Regions from separate parts of the Achromobacter sp. 1011791174 genome, predicted to be linked through region 2. Evidence: predicted binding sites of a transcription regulator. Region 2 holds the regulator's gene; each other region holds the start of a gene.
The links. The regulator HrcA, encoded in region 2, represses chaperone genes, less so after heat shock. The targets are predictions, from matches to a motif close to TTAGCACTCNNNNNNNNNGAGTGCTAA.
Positions count from the first base shown of each region.

Region 1: the regulator HrcA is predicted to act here: its motif matches at 1,366-1,392, upstream of rpoH (RNA polymerase sigma factor RpoH).
Region 3: the regulator HrcA is predicted to act here: its motif matches at 2,079-2,105, upstream of groES (co-chaperone GroES).

Region 1 covers NZ_JCBANH010000075.1:1,345-5,517, forward strand. The annotation lists gene fghA (S-formylglutathione hydrolase) at 1-469, shown strand, start outside; gene AC6LJ5_RS22055 (hypothetical protein) at 559-1,248, shown strand; gene rpoH (RNA polymerase sigma factor RpoH) at 1,403-2,323, shown strand; gene AC6LJ5_RS22065 (phosphodiesterase) at 2,704-3,528, opposite strand; gene AC6LJ5_RS22070 (cation:proton antiporter) at 3,712-4,173, shown strand, end outside.
Region 2 covers NZ_JCBANH010000006.1:85,151-89,323, reverse strand. The annotation lists gene AC6LJ5_RS03900 (thioredoxin family protein) at 1-399, opposite strand, end outside; gene grpE (nucleotide exchange factor GrpE) at 421-978, opposite strand; gene AC6LJ5_RS03890 (hypothetical protein) at 1,100-1,339, opposite strand; gene hemH (ferrochelatase) at 1,352-2,443, opposite strand; gene hrcA (heat-inducible transcriptional repressor HrcA) at 2,490-3,494, opposite strand; gene AC6LJ5_RS03875 (NAD kinase) at 3,638-4,173, shown strand, end outside.
Region 3 covers NZ_JCBANH010000046.1:42,243-46,415, forward strand. The annotation lists gene groL (chaperonin GroEL) at 53-1,693, opposite strand; gene groES (co-chaperone GroES) at 1,733-2,020, opposite strand; gene AC6LJ5_RS17030 (Bug family tripartite tricarboxylate transporter substrate binding protein) at 2,733-3,716, shown strand; gene AC6LJ5_RS17035 (cupin domain-containing protein) at 3,801-4,173, opposite strand, start outside.

The sequences.
Region 1 (4,173 bases), on a different contig from region 2:
CGCCACGGGCGGCGAATTGCCCGGCGACGCCGGGCGCGCCGGCATCTTCGGCCATTCCATGGGCGGCCATGGCGCGCTGGTGCTGGCCTTGCGCAACCCGGGCAAGTACCGCTCGGTCTCGGCCTTCGCGCCGATCGCCGCGCCCAGCCGCTGCCCCTGGGGCAAGAAGGCGTTCGGCGCCTATCTGGGCGACGACGTCCAGGCCTGGGCCGCTTATGACGCGTCGGCGCTGATGGCGCGGCTGCGCCAGCCTTTCCCCGGCGGCATCCTGGTCGATCAGGGCCAGGCCGATCAGTTCCTGGCCGAACAGTTGTATCCCGAGGTTTTCGAAGCCGCCTGCGCCCAGGCAGGTCAGCCGTTGACGCTGCGCCGCCACGAGGGCTACGACCACGGCTATTACTTCATCTCCACCTTCATCGAGGATCACATCCGGTTTCACGTCGAGCAGCTTGGAAAGCCGGCGGCCTGAAACCGCGCTTCTATACTGGTCGGCCTGCCGCCGCAGGCCGGCGCCGCGCCCGGTCCGCGGCGTTCTTGTCCTGATGAGGAACGCCTGATTTGATCAACGGTTTCGCTCCCTTCGCCTGGATCCTGCTGGGCGCCGTCGTGGTCCTGCTGCCGGGCCTGTTCATGCTGCTGGGCCGGGGCGGCCCGAAAGATGAGCGCGGTCGCCGCCTCTTCCAGTTCCGGCCGGTGCGGCGCCTGTTCGGGCTGATGCTGGTGGCGCTGGGCTGCGTGTCGGGCCTGTTGGCCCTGTCGCTGGTGCAGTTCTTCCGCCTGACCACGGACGCGCCCGTCGCGCGTCTCGAAGTCCGCCAACAGGGTGACGGCCAGTTCCAGGTGCGCGCGAGCGCGCCTGGCATCGGCGAGAAGCAATATGTACTGTATGGCGATCAGTGGCAGATCGACGCCCGCGTGGTGCGCTGGAAGCTGCCTGCCCTGATGGCGGGCGTGCCGCCGTTGTACCGGCTGGAACGGCTGTCCGGCCGCTATGGCGACGCCGCGCGCGAAGCTGCCGCCACGCGCTCGGTCCACTCGCTGGACGACTGGCCGGCGCCCGACCTGGGCTCGCTGAAGAAGAGCTTCCCGAACTGGTTTCCGTTCGTCGATGTGCAGTTCGGCAGCGGCGCCTACATGCCCTTGTTCGACGGGGCCCGCTACCAGGTCTTCCTGGATCCCCGGGGCGCGCTGTTCGCCCGCCCGGACGGACAGGCCACGGAGGAAGGGCTCAAGCGCCTGGGCTGGTGAGACTGAGCGTGCCCCCGGTCGCCACGGGCGGGCGGACGTCCCTCGCGACGTTCGCCAGCAAAAATAAATGGGGTCGCGTCAATGGGAACGAAACTTTGACGCGCCGCAATAGTCGAATTAGCACTCCCACAACCAGAGTGCTAAGATCGAATCCATGTCGCTTTCCCTGAGCTTTCCGGAGACCTCCGCCATGAAGCAACCCAGTACCTCGTTGGCCGCTTCCGGCAACGCCCTGGCGTTGGCCATCGCCAATCCGGGCGCGCTGGGCACGATCGACGCGTACATTTCGGCCGTGAACCGCCTGCCGGTGCTGTCGGCCGAGCGCGAAACCGAGCTGGGCCGTCGCCTGCGCGACCAGGAAGACCTGTCCGCCGCCCGCGAGCTGGTGCTGTCGCACCTGCGCCTGGTGGTTTCCGTGGCGCGCCAGTATCTCGGCTACGGCCTGCCGCATGCTGACCTGATCCAGGAAGGCAACGTCGGCTTGATGAAGGCCGTCAAGCGTTTCGACCCCGAGCGCGGCGTGCGCCTGGTGTCCTTCGCCGTGCACTGGATCAAGGCCGAGATCCACGAATACATCATTCGCAACTGGCGCCTGGTCAAGGTCGCCACCACCAAGGCGCAGCGCAAACTGTTCTTCAACCTGCGCAGCATGCGCCCGGACGGCCAGACGCTGGACCCGGAACAGGTCGACCATATCGCGCAGGAATTGAACGTTCGCCGCGAGGACGTCAGCGAAATGGAAGTGCGCATGTCCGGCCGCGACATGTCGCTCGAAAACCAGGACGATGACGATGACAGCTACGCGCCCATCGCCTATCTGTCCGACGAAGGCCGCCAGGAGCCGACCCGAGTGCTGGAACGCGCCGCGCGCGACCACATGCAGAGCGCTGGTCTGAATGGCGCGCTCGATGCGCTGGATCCGCGCTCGCGCCGCATCGTCGAGGCGCGCTGGCTGCAGGACGACGGCGGCGCCACGCTACATGAGCTGGCGCAGGAGTTCGGCGTGTCGGCCGAGCGCATCCGCCAGATCGAGGCCGCCGCGCTGAAAAAGATGCGCGGCACGCTGGCTGCCTGAAGCCGCAATGCCAGACAAGCCCGGGGCCGCGCAAGCGGCCCTTTGCTTTTGCGGCAAGCCGATAGCGAGCCATCGCGCGAGTCTGCGCCTGATATCTATGGTCATCGTTGCATCAATAAATTGATACAACTTCGCTAAGGAATTTCACCAGATTGCCGAAACTTAATCGGGTGGGCCGCGCCTAACTTCATGTAGACCGCGAACTCCGGTTAGCAGTCTTGTCATCCGTCTCGGCTTCTCCTCTTTCCCCTCCCCTATGAGACGGATGCTTGCGGGGCACCTGTATATACCGGTGCCCCGATTTTTTTTGCGCGCGTGATTCGCAGCCGCGCACGGATCGCACCACCAGGCGGTGCGTCATGGGCGGCGGTTGGTGTTCTTCAGGCGGCCCGCGCAGCCTCGGCGGCGTTCACGGCAGGTTCCTGCACCCGCCGCACGCCGGTCGCCAGCGAACCATCCTTGTACAGCTTGATCCATCGGTAGCCCGGCGCCTTGCCGTCGACCACGTGCCGGCCGTCGCGCACGCTGAACTGGAAGCAGGTCGAGGGCGTGGCCAGGATGCGCAGATTGTGCCGGCGACGATCGAATTCATGATGCACGTGGCCCCACAGCAGCACGCGCGCCTGCGGCCAGCGCGCCAGCAGCTGGAACAGGCGTTGCGGGTTGTCGATCATCATGGTGTCGTGCCAGTGCGTGATCGGCATGGCGTTGTGATGCGTGGCGACCAGCGCGGGCCGTTCCGGCGCCTCGGCCAGCGCGCTTTCCAGCAGGTCGAGCTGGCTGTCGGGCAGGTGTCCGCCGTTGGAGCCGGGCACGGTGGTGTCCAGGCAGATGACGCGCCACGCGCCCACGTCGGTCACCGGCTCGCTCCAGGCGGGCAACGCGCGGCGTAGCGTGTCGGGCGCGTCATGGTTGCCGGGCAGGCAGCGGATGCGGGCGCCGGCCAGCGCCGGGCTGGCCTGCAGCATGCCGGCCAGGCGTTGGTAGGCCGCCACCTCGCCGTCCTGGGAAAGGTCGCCCGTGGCCAGGACCAGGTCGGGACGCTTGTGGTCGGCCTCGATCTGGCCGAGCACCGCGCGCAGGCTGGCGTCGGTGTTCACGCCGAGCATTGACGTTTCGGCCTCGCCGAACAGATGGCAGTCGGTGAGCTGCACAAGCAAGGCGGGCGCGCCGTCGCGCGGCGCTTGGGACTGAGTGCGGACCAAGGGCCGCTCCTGCGTAGTTGGCACGGCTCTACATTATCCAAAAACCGGCGTCCGCGCGCGCGATGGCGTCGCCTCCGGACCGCTCAATCGTGAGCAAGCGTGAACTGCCTGACGGAACGGCCCGGAAAAACCGCTATTCTTGTCAAACTTCGCACACGCCTCACGATCTGGACGCGGCTTTACATGGATGTCGGTTTTCTCGTATTCGGCCTGGCGGGCCTGCTCACGCTGGTCTGCTTCATGCCGCCGCTGGCCGGCCGCCTCAAGCTGCCCTATTCGGTGCTGCTGGCCATCGTCGGCTGTCTGCTCGGCATCGTCATTCACCTGCATGGCTGGGCGCCCAGCTGGATCGGTGATTTCCTGGATTCCCTGGAACGCTTCGAGATCTCGTCCGAGACCTTCCTGATGGTGTTCCTGCCGGTGCTGCTGTTCGAGACCGCGCTGTCCATGAACGTGCGCCGGTTGATGGACGACATCGGCCCCATTCTCATGATGGCCATTGTGGCCGTGGTGGTGTGCACGCTGGTGGTGGGCGTCACGCTCGATGCCATCTCGTCCTACGGGCTGGTGGTCTGCCTGCTGCTGGGCGCCATCGTCGCCACCACCGATCCGGTGGCCGTGGTGGGCATTTTCCGCGAAGTGGGC
Region 2 (4,173 bases):
CGTCCCGGCGGAATTTTCCGGAGGCGGCTCACGCAGCCGGCGGATCGCCGCCGTGAACTGGGGCAGGCCCGGCCAGCCGGTGATGCGTCCCAGCCGCTTGCCCGCCCGGTACAGCACGAAGGTGGGCACGCCATGCAGCGAAAAGCGCCGGCCCAGCGGCTCGTCGGCGTAGACGTCGGCCTCGAACCAGCTCAGATCCAATTCCAGCAGCGCATCCCGGTGCAGCAGGGCGGTCTGCTTGAAGATATTGCAGTTGTAGCAGTCCTGCCCCCACAGGAACACGCAGCGCAGATCGTCGCCCGGCGCCTGGACCACGGCCGCGTCGAAACCGGCGGAATCGACACGGCGCATGCCGAAGGCCTCGAAAAAGCTGGCCGGGTCGAATTGGGGCGCGCTCATGGCGGGGGGGATCGTCCGGTTTCAGCCCTGGCCGGCGGACACCACCACCAATGCGGGCCGCAGCGTGCGGTCGGCAATGGCGTAGCCCTTCTGCAGCAGCTGCAACACGGTGTTGGCGGGCTGATCGGCCGGCACCGACGAAATCGCCTGGTGCAGGTGCGGATCGAACTTGTCGCCCTGGGCCGGCGCGATTTCCTTGAGCAGGTTGCGCTCGAAGGCGGCGGCCAGCTGCTTCAGGGTCACTTCCACGCCTTCGCGCAGGGTGTCCACGGTCTGTTCGGGCTGGGCCAGCGCGGCTTCCAGGCTGTCCTTGACCGGAACCAGGCTCTCGGCGAACGACTCGATGCCGAACTTGCGGGCCTTGGACACGTCTTCCTGGGCGCGACGGCGCACGTTCTCGGCTTCCGCGCGCACGCGCAGCAGCTGGTCATGCTGTTCATTGACGGTGGCCTGGGCGGCGTCCAGTTGGGCGCGCAGCTCGTTCAGCTCGGCCAGCAGGTCGTCCTGGGCGGCGGGGGCCGCGTCGGCGGCGGCGCCGTGCTCGGGCGTCTGGTCTGCGGGCTCGTGGGGTGCCGTCATGGGGAATCCTCCAAAAAGAATGGCTTTCGCAGACATGAATGGGGGCCAATACCCCTATTTCAAGCCCGGGATAGCGAAATATTCCCCGGCGGCGGAACCTTTGCGAAAAATCGGGGTCGCCCTACTTTTTTCTGTGCGGCTGGGCGGGCGCGGCCGGATCGCTGGCGGGAAAGCTGTCCTTCAGCGCCCGGTCGACCCGGGCCTCATCCGTTTCCGGCTCGGGATGGACGGCGATGGGGTCGCTGGCGGGAAAGGTCTCGGCCAGCGCCTCGTCCAGCTCATGCTCGACCTGATCCTCGTCCACCGGGGTAGCCACCGTCCCCTTTTTCACGGTCTTGCCAGTCTTGGGATCATGATGCATGAGCCTGCTCCTTCAAGTCGGTGAGTGCGCGCCCCACCCTTGCAGATGCCTGGCCGTCAAGCCTGCCAGGCCGGCGATCCAGGCCGGATCGTCGTTCAGGGCGGGAATGTAGCGGAACTGCCTGCCGCCGGCCTCGAGGAAGGCATGGCGGCATTCCTGGCTGATTTCCTCCAGGGTTTCCAGACAGTCTGCCACAAAACCCGGGCACACCACGTCCACGTCCGTCACGCCGGCGGCGGCCAGCATCTTGAGCGTGGGCTCGGTATAGGGCTCCAGCCAGCGGGCCGCGCCGAAGCGGCTCTGGAAGGTGACTTCGATCTGCTCGCGCGGCAGCGACAGACGCTGCGACAGCAGCCGCGCCGTTTCCATGCAATCGCGGTAGTAGGGGTCGCCCAGCTCGATCGAGTAGCGCGGCAGGCCGTGGAAACTCATCACCAGCTTCTGCGGACGACCATGCTCGCGCCAATAGGATTCGATGCGGCCGGCCAGCGCGTCCAGGTAGAACGCGTCTTCATGAAAACGCTTGATGAAGCGCAGCTCCGGCTGGTCGCGCAGACGCCCCGCGTGGCGGGTCACGGCGTCCACCACCGTGGCAGTGGTGCTGGCGGCGTACTGCGGATAGAGCGGCACGGTCAGGATGCGCTCGCAGCCCTGCGCGCGCAGCCGGCCGATCGCGTCCGGGATCGACGGGTTGCCATAGCGCATGCCCAGTTCCACCGTCGCGTCCACGCCCGCCTCGCGCAGCGCCGCGGCCACGCCCTCGGCCTGGCGGCGGCTGTAGACCATCAGCGGCGAGCCGTCCTGCAGCCAGATGCCGGCGTAGCGCGGCGCCAGCTTCTTCGGGCGCAGGGTCAGCACCAGGCCATGCAATATCGGCTTCCACAGATAGCGCGGAATTTCGATCACGCGCGGGTCGGACAGGAATTCGCCCAGGTACTTGCGGATATCCCTGGCCGTGGGAGCGTCCGGGGTGCCCAGGTTCACCAGCAGCACGCCGACCTTGCCCGGCGCGCGCGGCGGCGGATCCTCGTTGAAGGGATCGTCCTGCTCCGGTTCGGGCAGGTAGCGTTCGGGCCACAGGTACTTGAACAGGCGAAGAAACACAAAAACTCCCCTTCCTCCGCGAGGAGGATGCAGCTTTGACTGGGAACTACTGGTTGTGGCTGAGCGCGTTGGACAGCAGGCGCGCCGTGATGTCCACGATGGGAATGACGCGCTCGTAGGCCATGCGGGTCGGGCCGATCACGCCCAGAGTGCCGACCACCTTGCCGTCGACCCCGTAGGGCGCGGTGATGACGGACACCTCTTCCATCGGCACCAGCTGGGAATCGCCGCCGATGTAGATCTGCACGCCCTGCGCGCGGCTGGAGACGTCCAGCAGCTGCAGCAGGTCGGTCTTTTTCTCGAACAGCGCGAACATCTTGCGCAGCCGGTCCATGTCGGAGGCGATGTCGGTCACGTCCAGCAGCTTGCGCTCGCCGGAGATCACCACGGCATCGCCGTCCTCGGCCGCTTCGGCGCTGGCCTCGACCGCGGCCTGCATCAGGCGCGAGATGTCCTCGCGCAGCTGGGCGAGTTCGGTGGACAGCGTGCGGCGCACGGCGTCGAAGGACTTGCCGGCGAAATGGACATTGAAGAAGTTGCCGGCCTCCAGCAGCTCGGACTCGGCGTAGTCGCGCTGCACGAACAGGATGCGGTTCTGCACGTCGCCATCCGGCGTGACGATGATGAGCAGCACGCGCTTGTCGGACAGGCGGATGAATTCGATCTGGCGGAATATCTGGGCGCGCTTGGGCGTGAGCACCACCCCGGCGAACTGGGTCAGGTTGGACAGCAGCGCGGCGGCGGCATTGACGGCCCGGGTGGGCTCGGCCGCCGACAGCATCTCGCCCATGTTGCGCGGTTCCAGCTGGTACGACTGCACCGCCAGCAGGGAATCGACGAACATGCGATAGCCGCGCGGCGTCGGCACGCGCCCGGCCGAGGTGTGGGGGCTGTGGATCAGGCCCAGCTCTTCGAGGTCCGACATGACGTTGCGGATCGTGGCCGGGGAAAGATCGAAGACTTTGGATAGCGTCCGCGAACCCACGGGCTGCCCATCGGCGATATAGCGTTCGATCAACGCCTTCAGTAACGCGCGTGCACGGTCGTCCATGGCGGGTATTTTAGGGAATCTTTTCCAATTGAGGCGATTTTTGTCCCGCAAGCGTATATGCGGCCCCATATAATCGGCAAACTGGCCCATTCCGGGCAAGTGTCGCGTTTTCCAGCGTCGCCTTTTCTGATCCGCTCGCAGCCATGCACTTTCCCACCGTCGCCCTGATCGGCAGATACCAGGACACCGGCCTGGACGCACCGTTGCGGGCGCTCGCGCTCGCGCTCAGGCAGGCCGGTCGGCAGCTGCTGGTCGACGCCGACACGGCGCGCAACACCGGGCTCACCGAATTCCCCGCCGCCTCGCTCGAAGAGATCGGCCAGAACGCCTCGCTGGCGGTGGTCATGGGCGGCGACGGCACCGTGCTGGGCGCGGCGCGCCACCTGGCGCCCTTCGGCGTGCCGCTGGTCGGCATCAACCATGGGCGGCTGGGCTTCATCACCGACATCCCGCTGCAGGACTCGCAGGCCGCGCTAGCGCGCGTGCTGGAAGGCAGCTTCCAGATCGAGGAACGCATGCTGCTCGAGGGCAGCGCCTGGCGCGGCGAACAGCAGCTGTATTCGGCCACCGCGCTGAACGACGTGGTGCTCAACCGCGCCGGCCGCGGCGGCATGATCGAAGTCCGCGTCGAGCTGGACGGCGCGTTCATGTACACGCAGCGCGCCGATGGCCTGATCAT
Region 3 (4,173 bases), on a different contig from region 2:
GATTTGCTTGCCCCGGGCGTCCCCGGGGCGGGCAAGGCAGTGATGGCGGGACTTAGAAGTCCATGCCGCCCATGCCGCCCATGCCACCCGGCATGGCCGGGGCAGCGGGCTTGTCTTCGGCCAGTTCGACCACGGCGGCTTCGGCGGTCAGCAGCAGGCTGGCGACGGAGGCGGCGTTTTGCAGGGCGGTGCGGGTCACCTTGGTGGGATCCAGCACGCCTTGCTCGACCAGGTCGGTGTACTCGCCGGTCGCGGCGTTGTAGCCGTAGTTGCCCTTGCCGTTCAGCACGTTGTTGACGACGACGCTGGCTTCTTCACCGGCGTTGGCGACGATCGTGCGCAGCGGCTCTTCGACGGCGCGCAGGATCAGCTTGATGCCGGCGTTCTGATCGGCGGTGTCGCCCTTCAGGTCGGTGATGGCTTGCTTGGCGCGCAGCAGGGCGACGCCGCCGCCGGCCACGACGCCTTCTTCAACGGCGGCGCGGGTGGCGTGCAGCGCGTCTTCGACGCGAGCCTTCTTTTCCTTCATTTCGACTTCGGTGGCGGCGCCAACGCGAATCACGGCAACGCCGCCGGCCAGCTTGGCCACGCGCTCTTGCAGCTTTTCACGGTCGTAGTCGGACGTGGCTTCTTCGATCTGGACGCGGATCTGCTTGACGCGAGCTTCGATCGACTTGCTGTCGCCAGCGCCGTCGATGATGGTCGTGTTTTCCTTGCCCACTTCGATGCGCTTGGCCTGACCCAGCTCGGCCAGCGTGGCCTTTTCCAGCGACATGCCGGTTTCTTCGGAGATCACCGTGCCGCCCGTCAGGATGGCGATGTCTTCCAGCATGGCCTTGCGGCGGTCGCCGAAGCCCGGCGCCTTGACGGCGGTGGTCTTCAGGATGCCACGGATGTTGTTCACCACCAGGGTGGCCAGCGCTTCGCCTTCGACGTCTTCGGCGATGATCAGCAGCGGACGGCTCGACTTGGCGACTTGTTCCAGCACGGGCAGCAGGTCACGGATGTTGCTGATCTTCTTGTCGAAGATCAGGACGAACGGGTCGTCCAGGGCGGCAACTTGCTTGTCCGGGTTGTTGATGAAGTAGGGCGACAGGTAGCCGCGGTCGAATTGCATGCCTTCGACGACGTCCAGCTCGTTTTCCAGCGACTTGCCGTCTTCGACGGTGATGACGCCTTCCTTGCCGACCTTGTCCATCGCGTCAGCGATGATCTGGCCGATGGAGGTGTCGCTGTTGGCCGAGATCGAGCCGACCTGGGCGATTTCCTTGCTGGTCGTGACCGGCTTGGATTGCTTCTTCAGTTCGGCGACGGCGGCGGCGACGGCCTTGTCGATGCCGCGCTTCAGGTCGATCGGGTTGAAACCGGCGGCAACGTACTTCAGGCCTTCCTGAACGATGGCCTGGGCCAGCACGGTGGCGGTGGTGGTGCCGTCACCGGCGTTGTCGGAGGTCTTCGAGGCGACGTCCTTGACCAGCTGGGCGCCGATGTTCTCGAACTTGTCCTTCAGTTCGATTTCCTTGGCGACGGACACGCCGTCCTTGGTCACGGTCGGGGCGCCGAACGAGCGCTCCAGCACGACGTTGCGACCCTTGGGGCCCAGGGTGGTCTTGACGGCGTTGGCGAGAACATTCACGCCACGGACGATGCGCACGCGGGCGTCGTCACCGAACAGTACTTGCTTGGCAGCCATTTTTATCAGCTTCCTTCGAAAATTCGTTTAGGCGGGGATTTACTGGATCACGGCGAGGATTTCGTCCTCGCGGATGACGAGCAGCTCTTCGCCATCAACCTTCACCGACTGGCCGGCATACTTGCCGAACAGCACCTTGTCGCCAGCCTTCAGGTCGACCGGCAGGATCTTGCCGTCTTCGGTCTTCTTGCCCGGGCCAACGGCGACGACTTCGCCTTGGTCCGGCTTTTCAGCGGCGCTGTCCGGGATGACGATGCCCGAGGCGGTCTTGCGCTCGTTGTCCAGGCGTTTGACGATCACGCGATCGTGCAGGGGACGCAGGGCCATGAGGAACTCCTGTTTCTAGAAGAGATTTGAAATGGTTCGGGGTGCCCCGGGAGCGTTGTTAGCACTCACCGGTGTCGAGTGCTAATTATAGGGATGAAGTTTTGGGCTTCAAGGGGGGGAGGGGGGCTGTTACATATTCGATGTGGATTGCTCTGACCCTAATTTTCGGTCGACATTCGTTCGACTTGGGGCTGGGCTCGCCCACGTTGGCGTCCTGAACGCGGTGTCGATGGCCTGTTCATGCGGCTTGCGGCCAGATTTTTTTTGGACGACGGGCATCAAAATTCGGCAAGCAGGAGGCCATGCATCGACATTCCATGAAGGAGGCGTTCTTGTTCATCCAAGTTGCCGGCAAGGCAATTCCCAGATATCCATCAATGGTTCCACCGTGCAAGCTGATTCCCCCGGACAACGCGTTTCGCATGGCTGCGCGAATCCGGGCGGAAGCGATGGCGGCGGCGTGGCATGAGACCGGGAGGCTTGCATGGGAGCCATCCCATTTTTTGTTTGCACGACAGCCGTGTCGATAAGCTGCGCGTGTCGCCGGAAATTCATAGGGTTATCCGGGATTCTTTATGCTTAAACTTTTGTGAAGAATGAGCAACCAATGCAGGACCGCCGCCGCGATGAGGCATCAAGGCGGTTCACCGTGGCGCGGTGCGTGGCGCATCGTGCACGGGATCGCGGGGTGGCCCCCCATAAGGAGAATCGCATGCTGCTGCGTAGACGCTGTCTGGCCATGATGATGCTGGCGCTGACTGGCTGGGCAACGGGCAGCCATGCGCAAACACCGTCTCAGCCCTGGCCTGTCAAGCCCGTGCGCCTGGTCGTGGGGCTGGCGCCCGGAGGGCTGGTCGACGTGCTGGCGCGCACCGTGCAGCCGCACCTGGCCGAGGCCTTGAAGCAGACCGTTATCGTGGAGAATCGGGGCGGTGCGGGCGGCAACGTGGCGGGAGCCGAAGTTGCGCGCAACGGCGGGGACAACCATACCTTCCTGCTCAATCCGTCGACGACCGAATCGGTCAATCCACTGATGTTCGCCAGCATGCCGTTCAATCCGCAGCGGGACCTGCGGCCGGTTGCCTTGCTGGCCAACAGCCAGTTGTTCCTGTTTGTCCGGTCTTCGCTTGGCGTCGATACGCTCGAAGCGTTCGTGGAGTACGCGCGCAAGCGGCCCGATCCGCTCAATTACGGTTCGGCCGGAAACGGCACGACGCCGCATCTGGCGGGCGAGCTGCTCAAGCAGGCGACTGGCATCCCGGCCACCCATGCACCGTATCGCGGCGTGGCGCCGGCGATACAAGATCTGGCGGCAGGCCAGATCGACTTCGCGTTTGGACCCGCCACGGTCTTTCCCATGGTGCAGGCGGGCAAGCTGAAGGTACTGGCGGTGGCGAGCCGGCAACGCGCCGCCGTTGCGCCCGACATACGAACCTTCTCCGAGGCCGGCATCGATGGGGTTTTCGCGGACAGCCTGTTCGGCGTGTATGCCGCCGCTGGCACCCGCGATGATGTGGTCGATCGCATGAACGCCGAAATTAACAAAGTGCTTGCGCGGCCGGAGATCCAGGCGCGCTTTCTGGATGCGGGCGCCGAGGCGCTACCGCTGAGCGTGGCCGACTATGCCGCGCGCGTGCGCGACGAAAAGAAATTGTTCGCCCCGTTGGTGAATGCGTTGGGGCTGAAGGAACCGTAGACAGAACAACAATAAAGGCTGCGCCAGCGACCCGCATGCCCTCGGCTTCGGCTGCCGCGTTGTCGCGGCAGTGGCCCTTGCGGCTCATGCTGGCGCCACAGGCTGCTGCGAGTCAACGGGGCGCGGATCGTCGCCCCGCGACGACAGGCTTGGGCCGGAGATCGTCATCAGCCTGACCGGCGCATGGGCGTGCTGGCGATGCCACAGTCCTTTGGGTACGATACAGACGCATCCCTGCCGCAGCATTTCCGTTTGTGCTCCCGCGTCAGTCAAGATCGTGATCTCGACCTCGCCTTCGACGGCATAAAGAAGCTCATCGGTATCGGGATGGTTTTCCCAGGGCGCCAGTCCGACAAAGCCGCCGATGAACAGGCCGCCGCTGCCGAAGGCCGCCTGCATCGGAAAGGCATCGGCGTCGTCCTCCTGCTCCACGCCACGGCTGAGGTCGGCCAGCGGC